DNA from 4 places in the Streptomyces sp. NPDC000348 genome. Region 3 is predicted to be linked to each of the others. Evidence: riboswitches for the same ligand, from Rfam matches in the RefSeq annotation. Region 3 holds a riboswitch; each other region holds the start of a gene.
What was found. A riboswitch is a leader RNA that binds a small molecule or an ion and turns the genes downstream of it on or off. The one in region 3 is predicted to bind cobalamin.

Region 1 (6,849 bases), on a different contig from region 3:
GACCGTCGGGCGGCCCTGGTCCACGGCACGTCCGCCGTGGACGCCGTACTCCGGCATCCTCCGCGGCTCCTCGAACCCCTCGCCGGTCAGCAGCACGGTGTCCGACAGGAACCGGGCCAGCTCGGTGAGGTTGTCCGGGCCGCCCTCGACGAGGTACCGCAGCGCCTCGGCCACCACACCGGCCGGCACCGTCGACTCGGCCATCAGCTCGGCGTCGGGCACGGTCTCCCCGCCGAGCAGCACCGCCGGGATCCCGGACGCCTTCAGCGCCGCGAGCCCGTCCTCCCAGGCGCGCTTGCCGCCCAGCAGCCGTACGACGGCGAGGTCCGCCCCGTCCAGCAGCGCGGGCAGTTCGTCCGTGACGTCGACGCGGGTCGGGTTGCCGATCCGGTAGGAGGCGCCGGAGGCACGGGCCGCCAGCAGGTCCGTGTCGGCGGTCGACAACAACAACACAGTGCTCATGCGGGCGCTCCCGGTGGAATGAAAGGCAGTCCTTGCGGCGCGCCGGACTCGATGAGCCGCCACAGCGCGTCCGTGTCCGCGTGCTGTTCGATCAGGTCGCCGAGCCGGTCGAGCTGCTCCTCGCGCAGCGCGGCGAACGAGGTGCCGGGGGCCGGCACGAAGCGGCGGCCCGAGGCCCGCGCCACCTCGCGCAGGAAGGCCCGGCGGAAACCGTCCGACTCCAGCGAGCCGTGCCAGTGCGTGCCCCAGGTCTGCCCGACCCGGCAGCCGTCCAGGCTGTGTCCTCGGCCGTCGGAGATGAACGTCTCCCCGCCGGTGACGTCGGCGACCCCGTGATGGATCTCGTACCCCTCGACGGGCTCCCCGAGGGCTTCGCCCGAGGGACGCGTGAGGGTCTTCTCCCGCGCGAACCGCACCCGCACGGGCAGTACCCCGAGGCCGTCCACATGGCCCCGGCGGCTCTCCACGTCGTCCTCGATGTGCTCGCCGAGGATCTGGAAGCCCCCGCAGATCCCGAGCACGGGCCGCCCCTCGGCCGCCCGCCGCTCCAGCGCGTCCGCGAGCCCGCGCTCCCGCAGCCACTCCAGTGCCCGCACGGTCCCGCGGGTGCCCGGTACGACCACCAGGTCGGCGTCGGCGAGCTCCTCGGGCCGGTCCACGAACCGCACCACGACACCCGGCTCGGCGGCGAGCGCGTCCACGTCCGTGAAGTTGGACATCAGCGGCACCGCGCACACGGCGACCCGCAGCACGTCCTCGCCGACCGGCGCGGCGACCACGGACTCCCGCACGGCGCCGCGCAGCGACACCCTGAGTCCGTCCTCCTCGTCGATGCCGAGCCCGTGCCGGAAGGGCAGCACGCCGTACGTCCGCCGCCCGGTCAGGCCGTGCAGCATGTCAAGGCCCGGTTCCAGCAGCGACACGTCGCCCCGGAACTTGTTCACCAGGAACCCGGCGACCAGCCCCTGGTCCTCGGGGGAGAGCAGCGCGACGGTGCCGAAGAAGGACGCGAAGACGCCGCCCCGGTCGATGTCGCCGACCACCAGGACCGGCAGTCCGGCGCCCCGGGCGATGCCCATGTTCACGATGTCCGTGCGCCGCAGGTTGATCTCGGCCGGGCTGCCGGCCCCCTCACAGATCACCGCGTCATACGTGCCCCGCAACCGCTCCAGACAGTCCAGCACCGTGCCGAGCAGCCGCTGCTGCCGCCCGCCGTGGTACCCGCGCGCGCTCAGCTCGCCGACCGGCTTGCCCAGCAGCACCACCTGGCTGGACTGCTCGCCGCCCGGCTTGAGCAGCACCGGGTTCATCAGCGCGGTCGGCTCGATCCGGCAGGCCTGGGCCTGCATGGCCTGCGCCCGCCCGATCTCCGCGCCCTCCCGCGTCACGAACGAGTTCAGCGACATGTTCTGCGCCTTGAACGGCGCGACCTTGACACCCTGCCGCACCAGCCACCGGCAGATCCCGGCGGTCACCACGCTCTTGCCGGCGTCCGAGGTGGTCCCGGCGACCAGCAGCCCCCCACCGTTCACGATGCACGCCCCTTCCTCAGGCTCCGCGCGGCGGCTCCGGCCCCGAGCGCGAGCCAGCCGACCCGCCGCGAGAGCCGTACCGCCCGGTCGATGTCGGACACGGCGACGGCACGCCCGCCGCCGTTGAGGACGGGCCGGTGCTCGACCCGCCCGCCGTAGGAGAGGGTCCCGCCGAGCCGTACGCCGAGCGCGCCCGCGAAGGACGCCTCGACGGGCCCAGCGTTGGGGCTCGGATGCTTCGCCGCGTCCGCGCGCCACGCCCGCACGGCCCCGCGCGGGTCCGGTCCCGCGAGCGCGGCGAGTACGGCGGTCAGCCGCGCCCCGGGCCACCCGGCGACGTCGTCGAGGCGGGCGGAGGCCCAGCCGTAGCGGCGGTAACGCGGGGACTTGTGGCCGACCATCGCGTCCAGCGTGTTGACGGCCCGGAACCCGAGGAGGCCCGGCACCCCGGCGACGGCACCCCACACCAGCGCGCCCACCACGGCGTCGGAGGTGTTCTCGGCGACGGACTCGACCACCGCGCGGGCGATCCCGTCGGCGTCCAGCGCCTGCGGGTCCCGGCCGCACAGGTGCGGCAGCCGCGCCCGCGCCGCCTCGACGTCCCCGGCCTCCAGCGCCCGCCCGATGGCGCGGGCCTCACGGGCCAGCGAGGTGCCGCCCACGACGGCCCAGGTGGCGACGCCGGTCAGGGCGGCGGAGGCGGCGGGGGAGGAGCGCACGAGGCGTGCGGCCAGGCCTCCCAGCGCGACGGTCCCGCCGACGCAGACGGCGGTGTGCACCGCGCCCCGGCCCCGGTCGTCCCGCCACAGCACCCGTTCCACGCCGGCCGCGGCCCGCCCGAAAGCGGCGACCGGATGTCCCCGGCGGGGGTCGCCGAGCAGCAGGTCGCCCAGGAGGCCGGCGGCGGCGCCGTACGCGAACACGCGATCGGCACCCATGGCTCAGCCGGCCGAGGATCCGGAGAGGAGGGCCCCGTGGTGGGGCGGAGCGTCGCTGATCGACCTCGGCAGGCAGCCGCGCATGGCGTTATGTCCTCACTCAGGGTGTCCACGCCCTGGTTCGACGAGACCGGCGGTGAGAGTTCCTGGCTCCCGGGGTGTTCACCCCGGTGACAGTGGCGGGACCGCGCCGGAATCGCACCGGCTTCCTCTCCTGCCGCCGTAGTGGCTGAGGCAGTCCACCACGGCCCCGGAAGGGCCGTCAACCTGCCGTTGACCTGCGAGGCTGAAGTGTGCTGAGGCCCACAGCGGGGCTCCGGTGGGTGAACCGCGGGCGGGGGTGCCGCACACGCGGGCGGGCGGTGCGGGAGCCGGGGCTCCCGCACCGCCCGCCGGACGGAGACGTTCTGCGATCAGGCCATGATCAGGTAGATCCCGTACCCCACCGCCGCCGCGCACGCCGCGAAGCAGGCGTAGGCGGCGGCGACCGCCAGGGCCGCGGACCCGCCCTGCGCGGCGGCCCGCTCCTGGCGGGACAGGCCGTTGATGCCGAGGGTGAACAGGCCCACCAGGGCCACGGTGACTACGAGGCTGACGCCGAAGACGGAACCGAGGGCCGCCCAGTCGATCTTCATGGTGCTCTTCTTCCTTCGTGCCGGGTCGGCGCGGTCAGACGGTGGTCTTCGCCGGCGGTGCCGGGTCGGCGGTGGCCGTGATCGTGGCCGTGAGTTCCTCGCTCACGGTGCCCGCCGGGGGCGGGGTCACCGCGGCCATCGCCTGCGTCACCACGCCGGACGGCTCCTCGTCCGGACCCCCGTGGTCGTTGACGTTGGTGTGGTCGACGACCTCGCGCCGGGAGATCTTCCAGATCGCGGCGCTGGAGGCGACCAGGAAGACGGCCACGATGGCGGTGCCCCAGTCGCCGAAGCCGCAGACCCACTCGGCGAGCGCCGCGACCAGGGCCGCCGCCGGCAGCGTCAGACCCCAGGCGACGAACATCCGGGTGGCGGTCGACCAGCGGACGACACCGCCCTTGCGGCCCAGGCCCGCGCCCATCACGGAACCGGAAACGGAATGCGTGGTGGAGAGGGAGAAGCCGAGGTGCGAGGAGGCCAGGATGACCGTCGCGGCGCTGGTCTGGGCGGCGAAGCCCTGCTGCGGCTGGAGGTCGGTCAGGCCCTTGCCCATGGTGCGGATGATGCGCCAGCCGCCGAGGTAGGTGCCGAGCGCGATGGCGACGCCCGCCGAGAGGATGACCCACAGGGGCGGGTCCGAGTCGGGGGCGAGGGTGCCGCCGGCCACCAGGGCGAGGGTGATGATGCCCATCGTCTTCTGGGCGTCGTTGGTGCCGTGGGCCAGGGAGACCAGGCCGGCGGAGGCGATCTGCCCGGCGCGGTAGCCCTTGGCGGAGGCCTTGCCGTCGGCCTTCGCGCCCAGGCGGTAGGTCAGCCGGGTGGCGAACATCGCGGCGACTCCGGCCACCAGCGGGGCGGCGATCGCGGGGATCAGGACCTTGGTGACGAGGACGTCGCCGTGCACCGCGCCGAGGCCGGCGGAGGCGACGGTGGCGCCGATCAGACCGCCCATGAGGGCGTGCGAGGAGCTGGACGGCAGACCGACCAGCCAGGTCAGGAGGTTCCAGAGGATCGCACCGACCAACGCGGCGAAGATGACCTCGGGACGGATGCCGGACTCGTCGACGAGTCCTTTGGAGATCGTGTTGGCGACCTCCACCGAGAGGAAGGCGCCCACAAGGTTCAGTACGGCGGACATGGCCACCGCGACCTTGGGCTTGAGAGCACCGGTCGAAATGGTCGTTGCCATCGCGTTCGCGGTGTCGTGGAAACCGTTCGTGAAATCGAACGCGAGTGCGGTTACCACCACAATCGCGAGGATCAGCGAGAAGCTTTCCATTTACCCAGGCAATCGTTCGAGGTCATTGGCTGGTCGAACGTAGGTAACCAGGGTGAACGGAAGATGAACTGGAATGGGCATCGGAGTGACCGTAAGAGGGGGTGGGTGCTCCGCCGAACGGCGGTGCCGCCGCCGCGCCGTACGGACGGCCCACGGCGGGCGGGCCGCCTGGCAGGATCACGGCATGGCTGAGCAGCGGTGGAGCGGGCGGGAAGCGGGGGGCGCCGGGGACGGCGGCCGGGACGGGCGGGAGGCGCGGGGGAGGCGCGTGCGCGAGGAGGAGGCGCACGCCTGGACGGAGCTCGTCCAGGCCGCGCGCCGGACCGTCTCCGACGGACTCGTCGTCGGCACCTCGGGCAACGTCTCGGTGCGGGTCGGCGGGACCGTCCTGGTCACGCCGTCGGGGGTGCCGTACGACCGGCTGACGCCGGACGACGTGACGGGCGTCGACCTCACCGGCCGGCAGGTCCTCGGCTCCCTCGTCCCCACCAGCGAGCTGCCCATGCACCTCGCGGTCTACCGCACGACCGGCGCGCACGCCGTCGTGCACACGCACGCCGTGCACGCGACGGCCGTCTCCACGCTCGTCGACGAGCTGCCGCCGATCCACTACATGGCGGCGGCGCTCGGCGGACCCGTCCGGGTCGCCCGCTACGCGACGTACGGCACGGACGAACTGGCCGGGAACATGCTCCGCGCCCTCGACGGCCGCACCGGCTGCCTCCTGCAGAACCACGGCACCGTCACCCACGGCACCACCCTCGCCCAGGCCTACGACCGCACGGCCCAGCTGGAATGGATGTGCCGCCTCTGGCTGACCGCGTCGTCCGTCCCGGGCCTGTCCCCGCACCTGCTGACCCCGGGGCAACTGGCGGAGGCGGGGGAACGCATGCGGGGGTACGGGCAGCGGGGCTGACCCGGCGGGGCCGGAGGGGGGCCGGGGCGCGGCCACCGGGGACGATGGGGGTCCCCCCGCTCGAGCGAAGTCGAGAGTGGGGGAGGGAAGGGGCGGCGGGGGCGAGGACCCCGCCCCGGGACCCCACGCCCGCGTGACGCCCTCCCGCGGACAGGAAACGCGCGGGCGCCGCCCGACCCCGCCGTGCCCACTCCCACTGGCCGGGTACACGTTCCGACATGACACTGGAGAACGTGCGCACTGCCAGAGCGACGGCCGTCGCCGTCACCGCCGTGATAGGGGCCGGCGCCGCCGCGGTGGCCGCCGGCCGGTTCGCCAGCGACGCCGCGCTCAGGATCCCCCCGGGCGGGCCCCTGCCCACCGAACCCGGACTCACCGTCCACGCCACCGCCGCCGGCCAGGTCGCCCTCACCAGGGATTTCGCCACCCTGCGGCCCGGACGCCACGGCCTGACCGGTGACGACTTCCACGCGGTCGTCGGACCCGTGCTGCCCGGCACCCCGGACTCCGCCGACACCGTGGTACGCCGCCTCGAACGCGTCACGTACGGCACCCTGGAGCCCGGCGACCGCGCCCGGCTCACCCCGAACCTGTACGTCGGCGACCCGGGCAGCGCCCTCGGCCTGGACCACACCGACCTCATCATCCCCGGCGAACTCGGCCCCCTGCCCGCCTGGTTCGTGCCGGGTGCCCGGGACACCTGGGTGGTCGCCGTCCACGGCCTCGGCACCACCCGGGAACACACCATGAACCTCATGGAGTTCCTGCACCGCCACCGCTTCCCGGTGCTCGCCCCCGCCCACCGGGGCGACCCCGGCGCGCCGCGCTCCCCGGACGGCCTCAACCACCTCGGCGAGACCGAGTGGCGCGATCTCGACGCGGCGCTCCACCACGCCGTGGACTCCGGCGCACGGCAGGTCGTCCTGTACGGCTGGTCCACCGGAGCGACCATGGCACTGCGCGCCGCCGCCCGCTCCGAGGTGCGCGCACGCGTCGCCGGCCTCGTCCTCGACTCCCCGGTGCTCAGCTGGGAGGCGACCCTGCGCGCCCTCGCCGCGGCCCGGCACACCCCGGGCGCCCTGCTGCC
Region 2 (6,849 bases), on a different contig from region 3:
CCGCAGCGCGGGCTGCGGCCCAACAGCGACTGTCCTCGGGCGTCTCGATCGACCGGCAGCTGGGGCAGCGGCTGCTGGGACAGTTTCTGACCCAGGCCCCGGTCGGTGTGCTCATGCTGGACGGCGACGCGATGATCGCCTGGAACCAACGAGCCGCCGGCGTCCTGGAGCTGACCGAGCCGAACTCGGTGCGCCGGCCGGTGACCGATCTGTTCCCCGAAGACCAACGAACCGCGCTGCACCGTTATCTGACCACCTCCGGGCAACGCCGCGACGCCGAGCCCGACGCGATCTTCGAACGCGTCCGCGGTGATGGCACCTCTCAGGCCCTGCGCATGGCTGTGCGGCAGGTCCTGGACACCGAGGGACGCAGCCGCACCCTCGTCCTGACCGAGGACGTCACCGACCGCTTGCACGCCCAGCGCAAACTCGCCGAACGCACCAGCCACGCCCTGCTCACCGCCGAAGTCGCCGCGGCCATGACGGCGCCAGGACCACTGGACGAACGCCTCCACAGGTGCGTGCGCGCCGCCACCGACCGCCTGGGCGCCGACCGCGTCTGTATCTGGAACCTGAACACCCGCGGCGAACTGGTCCACGCCATCTGCACCGAGGACAACGACGAGCACCCCGACACCTCCTTCTGCGAGACGGCTCAGCGCGCCCTCGCGCAACAGGTCGTCGCGGCACGCCGTCCGTACCTGGACACCCCGTTCCGCACCGACTCGCACGCCGGTCGGCTGACGAGCAGCCGGGTGTCGTTCACCGGCTTCCCTCTCGTCTCCGGTGGGGAACTGCTCGGCGTGCTGTCGCTGACCACGCGCTTGGCGCTGCCCGGCACCGTCCTCGCCACATTGGAGAACATCGCCGACCAGATAGCCATCGGCACGCAACAGGACCGCCTGCTCAACCGCCTCAGTGAGGCGACCCGTGCCCTCGAACGCCCCCTGCTCCCACCCCGGCTGCCCGACCTGCCCGGCTTCGACCTCGCCGCCCGCTACGAACCGTTCAGTGAGGGTCTGCACATCGGCGGTGACTTCTACGACGCCTTCACCGCTCCCGACGGCCGCCACGTCCTGGTCCTCGGCGACGTCTGCGGCAAGGGCCCCGACGCGGCCGCCATCACCGGCCTGGTCCGCCACACCCTGTGGGCCGCCGCCCAGCACACCAGCAACCCCACCCACGTCCTCAGCCTGATCAACAACGCGCTGCGCCGCCAGAACACCCCCTTCTGCACCCTCATCTACGTAGTCATCGACACCACCCACACGCCCACCCGCCTCCGGATCGCCAGCGCCGGCCACCCCGCACCGCTCCTGCGCCGAGCGAACGGCGAGACCGCACCGCTGGAGACACGAGGCGCCCTGCTGGGCGTACTGGAGACGCCACGCCACCCGGTCACCGAAGCGGAACTGCGACCCGGCGACACCCTGGTGCTCTACACCGACGGCTTCACCGAGGGAGCCGGCGCCGCAGACCAGCGGACCCCGGAAGACCTCGCTGCCGTCGTCGCCTCCCTGCCGCCGACCGATGCGCCGATTCCCGCCGAGAACGTAGCCACCGCACTGATGGACGACGCCCACCGCTGGTGGGGCGAACGGCTGCGCGACGACCTCGCCGTTCTGACCCTGACCGCAACTGGCGACCCACGGCCCGCCCGGGGAGACCGCCGACACGAGCACCGGTGACGACACGGAAAGCCCTCCGACGACCGGCCCGGGACGCTGTCAGCCCTCGGCCGGGGTGAGGCGACGGCAGGTGCCCTCGACCCACTCACCGATCATTTCGGAATGAGGTTCGGAGCCGTCGCAAGCAGATGATGCCGCAGGGGAGTTGGAGCGGTCCGAGGCGGAGGTCGGCCCGTATCGCGCAGCGGGTCCGCAGGCGTTTGAACCGGTGGAGCCAGGCGACGGCGCTCGACGACCCACCCGGCCCTGTCCAGGCCGGACCCGTGGGCGGCGCCCTTGGGCGCGGTCTTCGGTGTGATGCCACGAGCGCTGAAATGATCAGTTGGTGCTGTGTCCCGTGACCGAGCGCACGAGCCGACCGTACGACGGACTTGATAGTCTCCATGGGCCAGTCGAGCCACACCCGAGGCCAGGGAATCCGGTGCGAATCCGGAACTGACGCGCAGCGGTGAGGGGGACGGGCGGGGCACGACGCCACTGGGAGACCGGGAAGGCGCCCCGACCGGACGAACCCGAGTCCGAAGACCTGCTGGCACCTTCGCGCCCCCGGCGCGGAGGGACGTCCGTAGGCCAGGCTCCGCGTACGAGCCCCGACCCCAGAGGCATGCCCGTGCTCCGTACCCCCGCCCTTCTCCGCACCCCGGCGCTTCTCCTCGCGTCCGCCCTGCTGCTCACCGCCTGCGGCTCCTCCGGCGACGACGATGCGAAGTCCGAGGAGACCTCCGCCGCCGGCTACCCGGTGACGTTGGACAACTGCGGTGACGAGGTCACTCTGAAGTCGGTGCCGAAGCGGGCCGTCTCCCTCAATCAGGGCACCACGGAGATTCTGCTCTCCCTGGGACTCGCCGACCGCATGGCCGGTACGGCGACCTGGACCGACCCGGTGATGAAGGGGCTGGGGAAGGCCAACGCGTCCGTGCCGCGTCTCGCCGACAACAACCCCTCCTTCGAGGAGGTCCTGGGCGCCGAACCCGACCTCGTCACCGCCTCGTTCGTCTCCACCCTCGGCAAGGGCGGGGTCGCCACCCGCGAGCAGTTCGAGAAGTTGGGCGTGCCCACGTACGTCTCGCCGTCCGATTGCTCCGAGGGCAAGGACAATGACAGCGGCGGTGACGGATCGCGCAGCGAACCGCTCACCCTCGACGCCGTCTACGGCGAGATACGCGACCTGGCCCGCGCGTTCGGCGTGCAGGAGCGCGGCGAGAAGCTCGTCGCCTCGCTGAAGAACCGGGTGAGCGCGGCCACCGCCGGACTGCACGCATCCGACGTCTCCCTCATGTACTGGTTCGCCAACTCCCAGTCGCCCTACCTCGCCGGCTGCTGTGGCGCACCCGGCGCCATCACCCGCGCCGTCGGTGCCGAGAACGCCTTCGCGGACACCCACGACGAATGGCCCCGGATCAACTGGGAGACCGTCGCCGAACGTGACCCCGACGTCATCGTGATCGGCGACCTGACCCGCAAGCAGCAGACCGCCGAGACCGCCGCGGCCAAGATACGCTTCCTGGAGACCAACCCCGCCACCCGCAATCTGACCGCCGTGAGGAAGAAGCGGTACGTCCTGTTGAGCGGGCAGGCGATGAACCCGTCCATCCGCACCATCGAGGGCATCGAGAAGGTCGCGGCCGGTCTGCGCGGCTTCGGGCTCGCCGAGTGAGCGTCCGCACCCTGCTGCTGCCGGCCGGCGGACTGGCCGCGCTGCTCGCGTCGATCGCCGTGGCCGTGACGATCGGCCCCGCCGACATCTCCACCGGTGACGTCTGGGCGTCCGTGGCGGCCCATCTCGGCCTCGGCGAGAGCGCGCCGGCACCGCTGCGGGACGGCATCGTATGGAACCTGCGCATGCCCCGCACCCTCCTCGCCGCCGTGTGCGGCGCCGGGCTCGCGGTGTGCGGGGTGGTGATGCAGTCGCTGCTGCGCAATCCGCTGGCCGATCCCTTCGTCCTCGGGGTGTCCTCAGGCGCTTCGACGGGCGCGGTCGCCGTGGTCGTGCTGGGGGTGGGCGGCGGGGTGGTGTCCCTGTCGGCGGGTGCCTTCCTCGGGGCGCTGCTCTCCTTCGCGCTCGTGCTGCTGCTCAGCCACACCCTCGGCGGCAGCACCGACCGGGTCGTCCTGTCCGGGGTCGCGGCCATGCAGCTGTTCTCGGCGCTGACCTCCTTCATCGTCCTCACCTCGGCGGACGCGGAGACCACCCGGGGCGTGCTGTTCTGGCTGCTCGGCTCACTCACCGGCGCCGACTGGGGCCAGGTACTGCTCTGCACCGTCGTCCTGACGGTGGTCCTCGTCGTCTGCCTCGGGTACGCGAGCACGCTGGACGCCTTCGCGTTCGGTGACGAGGCCGCCGCCGGACTCGGGGTCCGGGTCGCCCGCACCCGTCTGGTCCTGCTCTGCGCCACCGCACTGCTCACCGCCGCGCTGGTCAGCTGTGCCGGTGCGATCGGCTTCGTCGGCCTGGTCCTCCCGCACGCCACCCGTGCCCTCACCGGCGCGGGCCACGTCCGCCTGCTGCCGGTCACGGCGCTGACCGGGGCGGTCTTCCTGGTGTGGGCGGACACCCTCGCCCGTACCGTCCTCGACCCCCAGGAGGTCCCCGTGGGCGTGGTGACGTCCCTCATCGGCGTGCCGGCGTTCGTGGCCGTGCTCCACCGCGGACGGAGAAGGACGTGACCGGCCTGGACGCGGACCGCGTCGTACGGCGCCTCGCCGACCGGCTCGTCGTCGACGGCGTCACCCTCACCCTGCGCCCCGGCGAGACCGTCGGCCTGCTCGGCCCCAACGGCTCGGGAAAATCCACGCTGCTGAGGCTGATGGCCGGGGTCCTCGCACCCACCGCCGGAGTCGTGACGCTGGACGGGCGCCCACTCGCCGAGGTCGGCCGCCGCGCCACCGCCCGCCGGATCGCCACCGTCGAGCAGCACGCCCACACCCAGACCGAACTGACCGTCCGGGACGTCGTCGCCCTCGGCCGCATCCCGCACCGCCGCGCCTGGTCGCCGCCGACGGCGGCCGATGCGGAAGCCGTTGCCGAGGCTCTGCGGCGCACCGGACTGACCGACCGGGCCGACCAGTCCTGGCACACCCTCTCCGGTGGCGAACGCCAACGCGCCCAGATCGCCCGCGCCCTCGCCCAGGAACCCCGCGAACTCCTCCTCGACGAACCCACCAACCACCTCGACATCCAGCACCAGCTCGACCTGCTGGACCTCGTGGCGAGCCTGCCCGTCACCACGGTGATCGCCCTGCACGACCTCAACCTCGCCGCGATGTACTGCGACCGCCTGCTCGTCCTGCGCGACGGCCGCACCGTCGCGGAGGGCACCCCGGCCGAGGTCCTCACTCCCGCTCTCATCGAACAGGTCTACGGCGTTCGCGCCGAGGTCACCCATGTCCCCGACCGCCCCGTGATCCGTTTCCTGCGCCCGGCGGTCCGGGACGGACACCCCCCGAAGAGGAATGTGACGAGCGATGCCTCGACAGCGCCCTGAAGCAGCGGGCACGAAGCACACCACCGCCGAACCGGTACCGTGCCGTGCCGTCGTCTGCCGGGGCTGCTGCTGCGGAACCCCGAAAGTCGCCGGCGTGGATCACGACCGACAGCTCGCACGCCTGGCCGAGGAGGTACTCGTACGCGTCTCGGACTGCCTCGACGTGTGCGAACACGCCAACGTGATCGTCGTCCAGCCCTCCGCTGCCGCACGGGCCGCCGGCGCTCGTCCGGTCTGGCTCGGTCTCGTCAACGACTGTGACGCCACCGAGGACATCGCCGCCTGGATACAGGCCGGCGGCCCTGGTGTCGCTCCCTGCCCCGACATTCTTGATCTGTACGTGTTCACCCCGCCCCGGAGAGCGCGAGGAGCGTGAGGGCGGTCCGTCGGCGGTCAATCGCGTCGATCGAGGCGGATCCGTGTCGAGCACGGTATCGCTCACCCGAAGAACTGGCGTGCTCCGACCCGCCATCTCGGCCGCCGCGAGCACATGGGTCACACCGTCCAGGCCATCGCCGGTCTGCTGTCCCCCCAGCAGACCGCGGACCTGACATCAGCACGACCGATGTGAACGCCGGGCCCCGCCGCGATTCTCAACGCCTCCCTGCTTGCCGTGCACGAGCTCGTTGGACAGCGCGGGAAGAGGGCCGCCCCAACTGTCGAGGAAGTACACGGATGTGACTCGAAGGTCACCCGGACGCGTTATGAGAGCACCCAGTGATCGTCCACGTCAGCACATCCGCCATGAACATCCCTTCCGGCGCGGAAACTACGCGGTGCCCCCCGAACCTCACTCCGGAACCCGCGAGAACACCCGCGCCAGACGATCTCGTGCCAACGATCACCCCGCCTGCTAGCGTGAGGACTTTACCGGCGCATCACACCGGTCCCACTGAACTGCGGAAAAGAGCTTGGCGGAGCATCAGCCCGCGACAATCGAATTCTGATCAATTTTGAAACTTGCATTAACACTTTCGATTGCATCACCTTGCCTATAGAACACGGTAATTGAACACGGGGGTGCGTATGGACGAACAACTGACTGCCTTGGCGACGGCAGCCGCAACCACGGTGATGAACTCACTCGCCACCGATGCCTGGGAACGGGTGCGGACGCTGGTCGGACAGCTGTGGCACCGTCCGGAGCAGGTGGCCGCCGTGGAAGAGCAACTGGAAGACGCCCGTGAACTGCTCCTCAGCCCGGCCCATGAGGACGACGCGCTCGACCTCGCCGCCGCTTGGCGGTTGCGGTTCCGTCAACTGCTCGCCGCTGACGAGACGGCGGCACGGGCTCTTGCCGAGATTGTCGCCGAACTCACCGCCGAAACAGGTGAAGACGGCACGCAGGAGTGGGAAGCCCAGCGGAGTCCGGAGATGCGGGCGCAAGCCGGCGGCGACGCACAGGTGTACCAGTCCGGCCGCGACATGACGAACATCAGGCTTCCATGACGTCCCGCAGGGATGGCGGGGAGATGGCCGGGGACGTCGAGCTGCATGCCTGGGCCACTCAGCGTGGCACCGTATATCAGTCAGCGGGGGGCATGGTCGTCGTCCACGGCGGCGTGAACCACCACCGGCACGAGCACCATCACTCAGGCGGCGAGGAGTCCGTACGGACCACCACCCCCTCGACGGTCGAGGAGTGCCCGTACCCCGGACTGCGCGCATTCGGCAGG
Region 3 (6,849 bases):
CGGACCTTGTCGCCGGAGGGGTAGTGGAGGGTGAAGCGGGCGGGGCGGCCGTCCTTGGCGCGGATGCCGTCCTCGCCGGGCCTCCAGCCCGCCTCGTCGAGGATGTTCCTGGCCTCGTCGAGGTCCTGGGAGCGCTCGATGTCCTCGGCGAACCAGGGGTCGTCGAGGGGCAGCGGCCCGTAGGCGGGGCGGCCGGCGCCGTCGAGGATCTTGTCGACCATGGCCTCGCGGTCCACGGCGAGGTCGAGGGCGCGGCGGATCGCGGTGTCGCCGGTGACCGGGTTGCCGGTGGGGAGGGTGACGGCGCGGAAGTCGTACGACGTCGCCCGGTAGGTCTTCCTGCCGTCGTCGTCCTCGAAGGTGGCGGCGAGGTTGGGCGGGAGGGTGGCGCCGTCGAGGTCGCCGGAGCGCAGCCGGGTGGCGCGGACGTCGTCGTCGGTGATGATCGCCATGGTGAGCTTTTTCACCTTCGGGGCGCCGCCCCAGTAGTCCGGATTGGCCTTGAAGGTGAGCTTCTCCCCCTTGCTCCAGCCGGTGAGGACGTACGGCCCGGTGCCGACCGGCTCGGTGTTGAAGGACCCGGTGTTGGGGTCCTGTCCGCCCGCGATGTGCTCGGGGACGACGGGCAGCACCGTGCGGGCGGCGAAGGCCGCGTAGGGACGGTCGAGGGTGAAGACGACCTTGTCGTCGCCGTCGGCCCGGACCTCCTCGATGGCGTCCAGTTCGCTCCTGGCGGTGTTGTTGGTCCTGTCGTCCAGGACCGTGCGGTACGTGAAGACCACGTCGTCGGCGGTCAGCGGCTCGCCGTCGCTGAACCTCACGCCGTCGCGCAGGGTGTACGTGTAGGTGCGGCCGCCGTCCGTGATCTCGGGGAGCGCCTTCGCCAGGGCCGGCTTCAGCTTCATGTCGGCGTCCCGGGCGAGGAGCCCGTCGAAGATCTTCGAGTTGCCGTCCTTGCCGTAGCCGAGCAGGGGGCTGAGGGTGTCCGGTTCGGACGGGACCCCGATCACGACGGAGTCGGCGGACGCCCCGCCGTCCGCGCCGCCGTCGCCCGGTGCCGAGCAGGCGCTGACCGCACCGGCCATCGCGACCGCGGCGGCGGCACCCCGTATACGTCGGGTCGTCATCGAACCTCACATCCCTGTTGCCTGAAAATCGTTGTTGCATATTAATTGCAGCAAGGTACTGCCCAGGACGGCGGCCTCCCACTCCCCCGCCCCGGAGGGCGCCACCGCTCGTGTCAAGTGCGCAGATGTGCGCCGGGGTGCGAGCCGCCGGGCGCCGCCCGCGCGCCCCCGGCGGCCGCTTGTCACCGGACCGGAACGGGCACTACTGTCGCCACGCCTTGGTGACGGGAAATCGGTGCGATACCGGTGCGGCCCTCGCCACTGTGATCGGGAAGTCCGGCTCCAGTCCTCGCGGACGGCCACTGGGTCCTAGGGCCCTGGCGCCACATTCCCGTCTGCCGCGCGACGCCTGGCACGCACGCTCGCCACGTTGCCGAATCGCCCACGTGGCTCCGCCACGAGGGCGCTCCGGCGCCTTGCGATCGCACGCGCCAGACGCCGCGCGACCCGCCCTTCGGGCGGACGACGGGAATGTGACGCCAGGGCCCAGGGACCCGGGAAGGCGGAGCACGGGCGGTGGTACCCGTCAGCCAGGAGACCGGCCAAGGCGCGTCAACCATCCACGAGGTGCTGGAGAGGGTCTGCTGAGCCATGCACATTGCCGAGGGTTTTCTGCCTCCGGCGCACGCGGTCGCCTGGGGCGTCGCGTCGGCGCCGTTCGTCGTCCACGGAGCCCGGTCGCTCGTCCGTGACGTCAGGGAACATCCCGAGAGCACGCTGCTGCTGGGCGCGTCGGGAGCGTTCACGTTCGTCCTGTCCGCGCTGAAACTGCCGTCGGTCACGGGAAGTTGCTCCCATCCCACCGGCACGGGGCTCGGCGCGATCCTGTTCCGGCCGCCGGCCGTGGCGGTGCTGGGCACCATCACCCTGCTGTTCCAGGCGCTGCTGCTCGCCCACGGCGGGCTGACCACGCTCGGCGCCAACGTCTTCTCGATGGCGGTCGTCGGTCCCTGGGCCGGGTACGGCCTCTACCGGCTGCTGCGCCGCTTCGACGTGCCGCTGATGGTGGCGGTGTTCTTCGGCGCGTTCGTCGCCGACCTGTCGACGTACTGCGTGACGAGCGTGCAGCTGGCGCTCGCCTTCCCCGACCCGGGGAGCGGATTCCTCGGAGCCCTGGGCAAGTTCGGCTCCATCTTCGCCGTGACGCAGCTCCCGCTCGCGGTGAGCGAGGGGCTGCTGACCGTGCTGGTGACGCGCATGCTGGTGCAGTCGAGCAAGGGCGAGCTGACGCGGCTCGGGGTGCTGGTCGCCCCGGCGGCCGGACGGAAGCCGGCGGACTCCACCGGGGCGGTGGCCCGATGAGCCGCAACGCGAGGATCAACACGCTGCTGCTGGTGCTGGTGGCCGCGCTCGCCGTGCTCCCGCTGGTGTTCGGGCTCGGCGACCACAAGGAGGAACCGTTCACGGGCGCGGACGCCGAGGCCGAGACGGCGATCACCGAGATCGACCCGGAGTACGAGCCCTGGTTCTCACCGCTGTACGAACCGCCGTCCGGCGAGATCGAGTCGGCGCTCTTCGCCCTCCAGGCGGCGCTCGGCGCGGGCGTCCTCGCGTACTACTTCGGGCTGCGGCGCGGGCGGCGGCAGGGCGAGGCGCGGGCGCTGGAGCGGACCGGGCCGCAGGCCGGCCCGGCCCCGGACGCCGGCGGCGGTCCGTCCGCCGCGCGCGACGGCGGGGATGCCACGGCCGGGGGGCGGGCCGGCGACGGGGGCGGCGAAGCCGGTGAGGGCCGCGGGGCCGCGGCACGGCGGCGGGGCTGACGCCACGTGCTGCCGATCGACGCGGCGGCGCACAGCAGTCGCTGGCGCCGCCGTCATCCCGTGGACAAGGCCGTACTGGGGCTGGGGCTCACCGTGCTGGCGATCTCGCTGCCGCCGTGGCCGGGCGCGGCCCTGGTGCTGGTGACGGCGCTCGCGGCGCTGCTCGGCCCGGCGGGGGTGCCGGGCCGGCGGCTGTGGCGGGCGTACCGGGTGCCGCTGGGCTTCTGCGTCACCGGGGCGCTGCCGCTGCTGGTGCGGGTGGGCGGACCGGCCGGGTTCGTGTCCTGGGCCGGGGACGGGCCGCTGCGCGCCGGGGAGTTGCTGCTGCGTACGTCGGCGGCCTCGCTGGGCGTGCTGCTGTTCGCCTTCACCACCCCGATGTCCGACCTGCTGCCGCGCCTGGTGCGGGCCGGGGTGCCGGCTCCGCTCGTGGACGTGGCGCTGGTGACGTACCGGATGAGCTTCCTGCTGCTGGACTCGGTGCGCCGCGTCCGGGAGGCCCAGGCGGCCCGGCTCGGGCACACCACCCGCGCGGCGACCTGGCGGTCCCTCGGCGCTCTGGGCGCGACCGCGTTCGTGCGGTCCTTCGACCGGGCGGCGCGGCTGCAGACCGGGCTCGCCGGACGCGGCTACGACGGCACCCTGCGCGTGCTGGTGCCCGAGGCCCGCGTCTCCGTCCGGTTCACGGCGCTGAGCGTGGCGCTCCTGGCGGCGCTGGCCGCCCTCACCCTCGTACTGGAAAGGCCGTTGTCGTGAGCGAGACCGTCCTGGTGGCCCTGCGGGGCGCGTCCTTCGCCTACGAGGACGGTCCGGCCGTGCTCAGCGGTCTGGACTTCGAGGTGCGCGAGGGGCGCTCGTTGGCCCTGCTGGGGCGCAACGGCAGTGGCAAGACGACGCTGATGCGGTTGCTGAGCGGTGGACTGCGCCCGATCGGGGGCGAGTTGACCGTCGAGGGCCGGGCGGTGCGCTACGACCGCAAAGGGCTGACGGCGCTGCGCACCACCGTGCAACTGGTGGTGCAGGACCCCGACGACCAGTTGTTCGCGGCGTCGGTCGGCCAGGACGTGTCGTTCGGGCCGCTCAACCTCGGGCTGCCCGACGCCGAGGTGCGGGCCCGGGTGGCCCGGGCGCTGGCCGCGCTGGACATCACCGCACTCGCCGACCGTCCCACGCACCTGCTGTCCTACGGGCAGCGCAAGCGGACGGCGATCGCGGGCGCGGTCGCCATGCGGCCCCGCGTCCTCGTCCTCGACGAACCGACGGCGGGCCTCGACCCGGACGGGCAGGAGCGGCTGCTCGCCACCCTCGACGGTCTGCGCGAGGACGGCACCACGGTCGTCATGGCCACCCACGACGTGGACCTCGCCCTGCGCTGGGCCGACGACGCGGCCCTGCTCACCCCGTCGGGCGCGCACACCGGCCCGGCGGCCGACGTGCTGGCCCGTACGGACCTCCTCGCGGCGGCGGGGCTGCGGTTGCCGTGGGGCGTGGCGGTCGGGCGGCTGCTCCGGGCGCAGGGGCTGGTGAGCGGCGCGGCCGCCGGTCCCCGCTCCCCGGAGGAACTGGCGGCCCTGGTGGCCACGTCCACCGCCGGTGGTGACGCGCACGTCCCGTGAGGGCGCTCGGTCGGCCCTCCGCCGGCGCGATCACCGGGGTGCGGACGGCCGGTCGGTGCCCTCCGGGGGCCGCCGGGCCGCGTGCCGGGAGTCCGGGCCGGCGGCCGGACGGCGCGCGCCGGCGGCGCGGACGATGGCCGACTCGACGGCGGCGATGCGGTCGCCGAGGAGGGCGAGGGCGGCCACCGCGCGGGTCAGGGCGTCCTCGTCGGGGCCGGCCGGGGTCCGGGTGCGGACGTGGGCGGCCTTCAGCTCGGCCCAGCGGGCCGACCGGTCGGGGGTGAGGGTGCCGCGCAGCTCGGCGAGCTTGAGCAGGTTCGCCTCGGCGCCGGTGGTGAGGGTCTGGGCCTCGGCCGTGTAGTGGTCGTCGACGACGGCGGTCAGTTCGGCGTCGTTCATGACGGGCTGGATCCGCTGGGCGATCTTGTTCATGTTGCGGTAGGAGCCCTGGAGCCGGAACGGGGGCTCGGTGCGGGCGTCGTCGGACTGGGCGGCGGAGGCGATGTAGGCCGCGTTGACGGTGAGGACGGTCCGGCGGGCGGTGAGGAGGTGGCGCAACACCGCCAGGACGCGGTCCAGTTCGGTGGGGGCGTAGGGGTGGGTGAGGCGGTCGGCGCGGGCCGTGGGGTCGTTCTCGGCGAGGCGGATCAGCAGGTCGAGGTCGGCGCGGTCGCGGGAGGCGAGCGGGGCGAGCACCGGGTGGGCGGTGAGGGCGTTCTCCACGAAGCTGAGCGCGAAGACGTCCTCCTTGCCGGTGAGGACGTCGCCGAGGTTCCACACGTCGGCGCGGTTGGCCAGCATGTCCGGGACCCGGAAGGCCTCGCCGGACTCGGTGTAGGGGTTGCCGGCCATGCAGACGGCGAACCGCTTGCCGCGCAGGTCGTAGGTGCGCGGTTCGCCGTCCCACACGCCTTCCATCCGGCGCGTGGCGTCGCACAGCGGGATGAACTTCTGGAGCAGTTCGGGCGAGGTGTGCTGGATGTCGTCGAGGTGGAGGAGGGTGTTGTTGCCGGCGGCGAGCGCGAAATTGATCTTCTCGACCTCACGGCGGGCGGTGGCGTTCGGCGCCTCGGCCGGGTCGAGCGAGGTGACCGCGTGCCCGAGTGCGGGGCCGCTGATCTTCACCAGCACCAGGCCGAGGCGGTCGGCGACGTACTCCACGAGGGTCGTCTTGCCGTATCCGGGCGGGGAGACGAGCAGCAGCAGGCCGCCGGTGCCGGTGCGGCCGGACTCGCCCGTGGTGCCGAGCTGTTTGGCGAGGCTGTCGCCGACCAGCGGCAGGTAGACCTCGTCGACCAGCCGGTTGCGGACGAACGACGCCATCACGCGCGGCCGGTGGTCGTCCAGGCGCAGCCGGGTGCGCTCGGCGGTCACCAGCGCGGTGCGGCGGCGCTGGAAGGCACGGAAGGCGGGTGCGTCCCGCTCCCTGAACGCCTCGGTGCGGGCGAGGAACTCGTCCAGGCGGAGGGTGAGACGGCGGTCGGTGATCCGGGGGTGGGTGCCGAGCAGGTCCCCCGCCGTGGCGGTCAGGGGCGCGTCGGACGTGTGGCGGGGGACGTCCGGGCAGAGTTCGGCGGCGACGGCCTCGGCGAGGTCACCGGCGGTCACCTGCTCGCCGGTGGCCGCGGCGTACGCGGTCAGCCAGGCCTCGACCAGCTGGCGGCGGGCGGGGAGGCCGGCGAGGGCGGGGAGGTCGTCGTCGTAGGCCCCGGTGGCGACCGTGCGGCGGAAGCCGTCGAGCAGGGCGCGGACCCGGGCGCCGAGGACGAAGCCCTCGGGACCCGTGGTCAGTTCGTCGAAGAGGTACGCGGCGCAGGCCTCCGGACGGACGGGGGCGCCGTCGTCCCAGGCGCGGACGGCGCGGGCGAGTTCCGTCCGCAGCGCGTCGAGGGCGGGAGGGGGTCCGAAGGCGTCGCGGACGCGGGCCAGGGAGCGGGCGCGGCGGGTGAGGTCGGCGCGCTCCCCGGCGGTGGTGCCGTGGGTCCAGTACAGCAGGGCGTGGGCGCGGGCGGCGGGCTCGTGGCGCAGCGGGCCCGCGCCGGCGTACAGGGGCAGCAGGGCGGTGAGGATCGCGGTGGCGTCGTGGTCGTGGACGCCCCGCTCGTACCCCTCGTCGTAGGCCTCCTCGGCGGCCCGGCGGACCAGGGTGGCGAGGTCGTACGTACCGGCCAGGGCCTCGGCGCCGGTCTCGTGCAGCAGCCGGGCGGCGAGGTGTTCGGCGCGGTAGACCTCGGGCGACTCGGAGGGCAGGTGCCGGTTCCACAGGGGGCGGTCGGCGAGGAGGGCGGGGTCGGTGACGGGGACGCGGTAGTCGGTTCCGGTGAGGGCGAGCGCGAGGCCGTCGCC
Region 4 (6,849 bases), on a different contig from region 3:
CTGCTCGGCTTCATGGCGATCGCGGCCGGGGTCGAGGTCAGCAACGGCCAGCTGGCGATCCCGCAGCTGTTCGAGAACATGTTCCCGGACTGGTTCGCGGGCGTGGCCTTCGCGGCGATCGGCATCGGCGCGCTGGTGCCGGCGGCGATCATGTCGATCGCGGCGGCGAACCTCTTCACCCGCAACATCTACAAGGACTTCATCAAGCCGGACGCCACGCCCAAGCAGGAGACCCAGGTCTCCAAGATCGTGTCCCTGCTGGTGAAGGTGGGTGCGCTGGCCTTCGTCCTGACCATGGACAAGACCGTCGCGATCAACTTCCAGCTGCTCGGCGGCATCTGGATCCTGCAGACCTTCCCGGCGCTGGTGGGCGGCCTGTTCACCCGCTGGTTCCACCGCTGGGCGCTGATCGGCGGCTGGGCGGTCGGCATGGTCTACGGCACGGTCGCCGCGTACGGGGTGGCCTCGCCGACGCAGAAGCACTTCGGCGGGTCGTCCGAGGAGATCCCGGGCATCGGCGAGATCGGCTACATCGGCCTCACCGCGTTCGTGATCAACGTCCTGGTCACGGTCGTCCTGACCTTCGTCCTGAGGGCCGTGAAGGCGCCCGAGGGCGTCGACGAGACCGAGCCGCAGGACTACACGGCGGACGCGGGTGACCCCGGTGTCCAGGTGGAGCTTCCGCCGGCCACCGCGGGCAGCAGCCACTGACGCCCGGGACGCGGGGCGACGGGCCGCCGGAGAAATCCGGCGGCCCGTCGTCGTACCCGTCCGGCAGACTCCCCCCATGGACATCGTCATCCGGCCGGTGGAGCCCGGCGAGCACGAGGAACTCGGTGAGATCACCGCGCAGGCCTATCTGCTGGACGGGCTGCTCGACTTCGGGGAGAACGACGCGTACCTCGGTGAGCTGCGGAACGTGGCGAAGCGGGCGACGGCCGCCGAGGTGCTGGTCGCCGTGGAGGACGGGGCGGTGCTGGGCGGGGTGACCTTCGTGCCGGGCCCCGGGCCGATGGCCGACATAGCGGGGCCGGGCGAGGCGGAGATCCGGATGCTCGCGGTCGCCCGCGCGGGCCGGGGCCGGGGCGCCGGGGAGGCCCTGGTGCGTGCCTGCGTCGACCGGGCGCGGGCCGTCGAGGGGTGCGTGCGGGTCGTGCTGTCGACCCAGCGCACCATGCGCTCCGCCCATCGCATCTACGAACGGCTGGGTTTCGCCCGCAGCCCGGAGCGTGACTGGAACCCCCTGCCGGACCTGGACGACATCACTCTGCTCACCTACGAGTTGACGCTCTGACACCTCCGCGACACAACATATGGGGTTGTCGGCGGCACCCGGCACAAGATGTATGCTCATGCTCGCTGTCGCCGCAGGGGAATCCGGTGTGAGTCCGGAACTGTCCCGCAACGGTGTACCCATGCCCGCGCACGCGTGTGCACGGGCGTCAGTCCGAGGACCTGCCGACAGTGCGCCCGGCCGTCCGGTCCGGGTGCGTGGACGTCCGGGCCTCGCGGAATGGGCCGGTGGACGCGGCGCCGCGTGCGCTCGTGTGCTGCCCCCTGCCCTCTTCGAGGCCCCGTGCCGAGCGAGGGAGAGCCCCACGTGACCATCGCGCCAGCCGATCCGGCCTCAGCGATCGACGCGACCGAGGAGAGCGGCGGCCCCGGTGCCGCGCTGCTGCGGACCCTGACCGAGCTGACCGCCGACCTGCCGGACGCCGACCCCGGCCGGGTCGCCGCCGCCGCGCTGCGCGGCCGGTCCGCCGCCGCGGGCTCCGACATCACCGCGGAGCTGCGGGAGCTGGCCACCGAGGCGGCGGCCGGGCTCATCTCCGAGGACCCGGCCTACTCCCGGCTCGCCGCCCGGCTGCTGACCATCGGCATCCGCGCCGAGGCCGCCTCACAGGGCGTCACCTCGTTCACCGGGTCCGTCGCGACCGGGCACCGCGAGGGTCTGATCGCCGACCGGACCGCCGAGTTCGCCCGGCTCCACGCGGCCCGCCTGGACGCGCTGATCGACCCCCGGGCCGACGACCGCTTCGGCTACTTCGGCCTGCGCACCCTGCACAGCCGCTACCTGCTGCGGCACCCGGTCACCCGCAAGGTCGTCGAGACGCCCCAGCACTTCCTGCTGCGGGTCGCCACCGGTCTCGCCGAGGACGACAGCGTGCGCTCGCTGGACGAGGTCGCCGCGCTGTACGGGCTGATGAGCCGCCTGGACTACCTGCCCTCCTCCCCCACGCTGTTCAACTCCGGCACGCGGCACCCGCAGATGTCGTCCTGCTACCTCCTCGACTCCCCCAAGGACGAGCTGGACTCGATCTACGACCGCTACCACCAGGTCGCCCGCCTCTCGAAGCACGCCGGCGGCATCGGCCTGTCCTACTCCCGCGTCCGCGCCCGGGGTTCGCTGATCCGCGGCACCAACGGCCACTCCAACGGCATCGTCCCGTTCCTGAAGACGCTCGACGCCTCGGTCGCCGCCGTGAACCAGGGCGGCCGGCGCAAGGGCGCGGCGGCGGTCTACCTGGAGACCTGGCACTCCGACATCGAGGAGTTCCTGGAGCTGCGCGACAACACCGGCGAGGACGCCCGCCGTACGCACAACCTGAACCTCGCGCACTGGGTGCCGGACGAGTTCATGCGCCGGGTGAACGCCGACGCGCCCTGGTCGCTGTTCTCCCCGGCGGACGTGCCCGAACTGGTCGACCTGTGGGGCGAGGAGTTCGACGCGGCGTACCGGGCCGCCGAGGCGAAGGGCCTGGCGAGGAAGACCCTCCCGGCCCGCGAGCTGTACGGCCGCATGATGCGCACCCTCGCGCAGACCGGCAACGGCTGGATGACCTTCAAGGACGCCGCCAACCGCACGGCGAACCAGACCGCCGGGCCGGGCCGTGTCATTCACTCCTCGAACCTCTGCACGGAGATCCTGGAGGTCACCGACGACGGGGAGACGGCGGTCTGCAACCTGGGATCGGTCAACCTCGGCGCCTTCGTGGAGCGGGGGGACATCGACTGGGAGCGCCTCGACGAGACGGTGCGCACGGCCGTGACGTTCCTCGACCGGGTCGTCGACATCAACTTCTACCCGACCGAGCAGGCGGGCCGCTCCAACGCCAGGTGGCGCCCCGTCGGTCTCGGCGCCATGGGGCTGCAGGACGTCTTCTTCAAGCTGCGGCTGCCCTTCGACTCCCCGGAGGCGAAGGCGCTGTCCACGAGGATCGCCGAGCGGATCATGCTCGCCGCGTACGAGACCTCCGCCGACCTCGCCGAGCGGGACGGGCCGCTCCCGGCCTGGGAGGAGACCCGTACCGCCCGGGGCGTGCTGCACCCCGACCACTACGACACCGACCTGACCTGGCCGGAGCGCTGGGCGGCGCTGCGGACGCGGATCGCCACCGTCGGGATGCGCAACTCGCTGCTCCTCGCGATCGCGCCCACCGCCACCATCGCGTCGATCGCGGGCGTGTACGAGTGCATCGAGCCGCAGGTGTCCAACCTGTTCAAGCGCGAGACGCTGTCCGGGGAGTTCCTCCAGGTCAACTCGTACCTCGTCGACGACCTGAAGCGGCTCGGCGTGTGGGACGCGCGCACCCGTGAGGCGCTGCGCGAGGCGGGCGGCTCGGTGCAGGACTTCACCTGGATCCCCGAGGACGTGCGGCGGCTGTACCGCACCGCCTGGGAGATCCCGCAGCGCGGTCTGATCGACATGGCCGCCGCGCGCACCCCGTACCTGGACCAGGCCCAGTCGCTGAACCTGTTCCTGGAGACGCCGACCATCGGCAAGCTCTCCTCGATGTACGCCTACGCCTGGAAGCAGGGCCTGAAGACCACGTACTACCTGCGCTCCCGCCCGGCGACCCGGATCGCCCGCGCGGCCCGCGCCTCCGTCCCCGTCCCGCAGGCGGCCGACCCCGAAGCGGTCGCCTGCTCCCTGGAAAACCCCGAGTCCTGCGAGGCCTGCCAGTGATGACCACGAAGAACCTGCTCGACCCCGGCTTCGAGCTGACTCTCCGCCCCATGCGCTACCCCGACTTCTACGAGCGCTACCGGGACGCCATCAAGAACACCTGGCACGTGGAGGAGGTGGACCTCCACTCGGACGTGGCCGACCTGGCGAAGCTCAGCCCCGAGGAGCAGCACCTGATCGGCCGGCTGGTCGCGTTCTTCGCGACGGGCGACTCGATCGTGGCCAACAACCTGGTGCTGACCCTGTACAAGCACATCAACTCCCCGGAGGCGCGGCTCTACCTGTCGCGGCAGCTCTTCGAGGAGGCGGTGCACGTCCAGTTCTACCTGACGCTGCTCGACACCTATCTGCCGGACCCGGACGACCGCGCGGCGGCCTTCGCGGCGGTGGAGAACATCCCGTCCATCCGGGAGAAGGCCGAGTTCTGCTTCCGGTGGATGGACTCGGTGGAGACGATCGACCGGCTGGAGACGCAGGCCGACCGCCGCCGCTTCCTGCTGAACCTCATCTGCTTCGCCGCGTGCATCGAGGGCCTGTTCTTCTACGGGGCGTTCGCCTACGTCTACTGGTTCCGCGGCCGGGGTCTGCTGCACGGTCTGGCGACCGGCACCAACTGGGTGTTCCGGGACGAGACGATGCACATGTCCTTCGCCTTCGACGTGGTCGACACCGTGCGCAAGGAGGAGCCGGAGCTGTTCGACGAGCAGCTGGGCCGGCAGGTCACCGACATGCTGCGCGAGGCGGTCGAGGCCGAGCTGCAGTTCGCGCGCGACCTGTGCGGGGACGGGCTGCCGGGCATGAACACCGAGTCGATGCGGCAGTACCTGGAGTGCGTCGCCGACCAGCGGCTGGTACGGCTGGGCTTCGCTCCGGTGTACGGCTCGGAGAACCCGTTCTCCTTCATGGAGCTCCAGGGCGTCCAGGAGCTGACGAACTTCTTCGAGCGGCGCCCGTCCGCGTACCAGGTCGCCGTGGAGGGCACGGTCGACCTGGACGAGGACTTCTAGACCGCCGTGCGCCCGGGTGCCGCCCCGCCGTCACGCCGCTCGTGCGGTGCGGCGGGGGGCGGCGCCCGTCGCCGGGCGGGAGACCGCCGGCCCCTCGCGGCGCTCGGCGGCGGCGCGGGCGGCCTCGGCCCGCTCGATCTGCCGGTCGATCCGCCGCTCGCGCGCGATGCCGATCAGGGCGGGCCAGGTCATGAAGACGAACAGGCCGAGAACGGCCACCATCGCGATCAGTGCTTCCCACTGCGTCGTATCCATGGACACCACTGTCCCGCCCGATGCTCCTTACCGGCAGTGGCAGGACTGCCGCGCACCCTCGATTTACTGCCAACGGCACGGCACACTGGAGCCATGCTCCAGAACGTGGCCGCCGTCCTCCTCGACGGCGTGAATCCCTTCGAACTAGGCGTCGTCTGCGAGGTCTTCGGCGTCGACCGCAGCGACGACGGGCTGCCGGTGTACGACTTCGCCGTCGCCTCGGCCGACGGCCCCTCGGTGTGCACCAACACGGGCTTCTCCCTCCAGGTCGAGCACGGTCTGGAGCGCCTCGAGACGGCGGACCTCATCGCCGTGCCCGCCGGTGCCTCCTACGTCTCCCGGGAGTTCCCGCCCGAGCTGCTGGACGCCCTGCGCCGGGGCGTGGACCGGGGCGCGCGGGTGCTGAGCGTCTGCTCCGGGGTGTTCGTGCTCGCCGCCGCCGGGCTGCTCGACGGCCGGCGCGCGGCCGTCCACTGGAAGCACGCGGAGGAGCTGACCAGGCGGCACCCCCATCTGACGGTCGAGCCGGACGTGCTCTACGTCGACGAGGACCCGGTGATCACCTCCGCGGGCACCGCCGCGGGCATCGACGCCTGTCTGCACCTGGTGCGCAAGGAGCAGGGGCCGGAGGTCGCCAACAAGATCGCCCGGCGCATGGTGGTGCCCCCGCACCGCGACGGCGGGCAGGCCCAGTACATCGAGCGGCCGCTGCCCCGGTCCGGGGGCGACACCGTCTCCGAGGTGCTGGTGTGGATGGAGCGGCATCTCGACGAGGAGACCACCGTCGAGCAGCTCGCCGCCCGCGCCCACATGTCGCCGCGCACCTTCGCCCGCCGCTTCCAGCAGGAGACCGGCACCACGCCCTACCGCTGGATCCTGCGCCAGCGGGTGCTGCTGGCGCAGCGTCTGCTGGAGGCGACGGACGAGACGGTGGACGCGATCGCGGGCCGCACCGGCTTCGGGAACGCGGCGGCACTGCGCCACCACTTCATACGGACCGTCGGTACGACCCCGCACGCCTACCGGCGCACGTTCAGGGGCCCGGAGGCCGCCTGAACGCACGCCGGCCGGTCAGCGGGGCAGCGCCCGCAGCCTCAGCCGGCGCGGCCGGAGCGTGATGCCGATCCGGGGCCGGGGGTCGGAGCCGCTCGCGTGGTCGAAGCGGTAGGCGGAGGCGACCGCCGCGGTGACGAGCGTGAGCTCGGCCATCGAGAAGTGGTCGCTGGGGCACTTGCGGTTGCCCACGCTGAACGGGCTCATCGCGTACCTGGGCACGTCCTTGGACCGCTCGGGGAGCCAGCGGTCGGGGTCGAACTCCTCGTGCCGCTCGTACGACCGCCGGTCGCGCTGGACGGCGTACGGGCTGTAGATGAGGTCCGCCCCCTTGGGAATGCGGTATCCGCCGAGTTCCGTGTCGGCCACCGCCCGGCGCGTCAATATCCAGACCGCCGGATACAACCGCAGGGTCTCGGTGACGACATTCGCGGTGTACGTCAGCTTTCGGACGTCCTCGAATGCGACCGGGCGGTCACCTACGACGGTTTTCACCTCGTCGCGGATCTTGTCACCGAGTTCCGGGTGCTCGGTGAGGACCAGAAGGAGCGACATGATCGTGGCTCC

Region 1: another riboswitch for cobalamin. It lies ahead of ACFY3N_RS13520 (cobalamin biosynthesis protein); the one in region 3 lies ahead of ACFY3N_RS09860 (energy-coupling factor ABC transporter permease).
Region 2: another riboswitch for cobalamin. It lies ahead of ACFY3N_RS19905 (ABC transporter substrate-binding protein); the one in region 3 lies ahead of ACFY3N_RS09860 (energy-coupling factor ABC transporter permease).
Region 4: another riboswitch for cobalamin. It lies ahead of ACFY3N_RS00905 (ribonucleoside-diphosphate reductase subunit alpha); the one in region 3 lies ahead of ACFY3N_RS09860 (energy-coupling factor ABC transporter permease).

The regions. Positions count from the first base shown of each region.
Region 1 covers NZ_JBIAZD010000005.1:376,930-383,778, forward strand. The annotation lists gene cobN (cobaltochelatase subunit CobN) at 1-462, opposite strand, end outside; gene ACFY3N_RS13515 (cobyric acid synthase) at 459-1,994, opposite strand; gene ACFY3N_RS13520 (cobalamin biosynthesis protein) at 1,991-2,932, opposite strand; cobalamin riboswitch at 3,053-3,191, opposite strand; gene ACFY3N_RS13525 (hypothetical protein) at 3,346-3,567, opposite strand; gene ACFY3N_RS13530 (anion permease) at 3,602-4,846, opposite strand; gene ACFY3N_RS13535 (class II aldolase/adducin family protein) at 5,031-5,762, shown strand; gene ACFY3N_RS13540 (alpha/beta hydrolase) at 5,996-6,849, shown strand, end outside.
Region 2 covers NZ_JBIAZD010000009.1:248,940-255,788, forward strand. The annotation lists gene ACFY3N_RS19895 (SpoIIE family protein phosphatase) at 87-1,688, shown strand; partial or broken gene ACFY3N_RS19900 (IS5/IS1182 family transposase) at 1,774-1,996, opposite strand; cobalamin riboswitch at 2,061-2,237, shown strand; gene ACFY3N_RS19905 (ABC transporter substrate-binding protein) at 2,293-3,345, shown strand; gene ACFY3N_RS19910 (iron chelate uptake ABC transporter family permease subunit) at 3,342-4,355, shown strand; gene ACFY3N_RS19915 (ABC transporter ATP-binding protein) at 4,352-5,173, shown strand; gene ACFY3N_RS19920 ((2Fe-2S) ferredoxin domain-containing protein) at 5,154-5,549, shown strand; gene ACFY3N_RS19925 (hypothetical protein) at 6,200-6,622, shown strand; gene ACFY3N_RS19930 (NACHT and WD repeat domain-containing protein) at 6,619-6,849, shown strand, end outside.
Region 3 covers NZ_JBIAZD010000004.1:34,634-41,482, reverse strand. The annotation lists gene ACFY3N_RS09865 (ABC transporter substrate-binding protein) at 1-1,127, opposite strand, end outside; cobalamin riboswitch at 1,330-1,689, shown strand; gene ACFY3N_RS09860 (energy-coupling factor ABC transporter permease) at 1,719-2,429, shown strand; gene ACFY3N_RS09855 (energy-coupling factor ABC transporter substrate-binding protein) at 2,426-2,887, shown strand; gene cbiQ (cobalt ECF transporter T component CbiQ) at 2,894-3,643, shown strand; gene ACFY3N_RS09845 (energy-coupling factor ABC transporter ATP-binding protein) at 3,640-4,503, shown strand; gene ACFY3N_RS09840 (DNA repair ATPase) at 4,534-6,849, opposite strand, start outside.
Region 4 covers NZ_JBIAZD010000001.1:180,436-187,284, forward strand. The annotation lists gene mctP (monocarboxylate uptake permease MctP) at 1-711, shown strand, start outside; gene ACFY3N_RS00900 (GNAT family N-acetyltransferase) at 788-1,294, shown strand; cobalamin riboswitch at 1,307-1,478, shown strand; gene ACFY3N_RS00905 (ribonucleoside-diphosphate reductase subunit alpha) at 1,601-3,967, shown strand; gene ACFY3N_RS00910 (ribonucleotide-diphosphate reductase subunit beta) at 3,967-4,974, shown strand; gene ACFY3N_RS00915 (hypothetical protein) at 5,005-5,229, opposite strand; gene ACFY3N_RS00920 (GlxA family transcriptional regulator) at 5,323-6,285, shown strand; gene ACFY3N_RS00925 (cytochrome P450) at 6,301-6,849, opposite strand, start outside.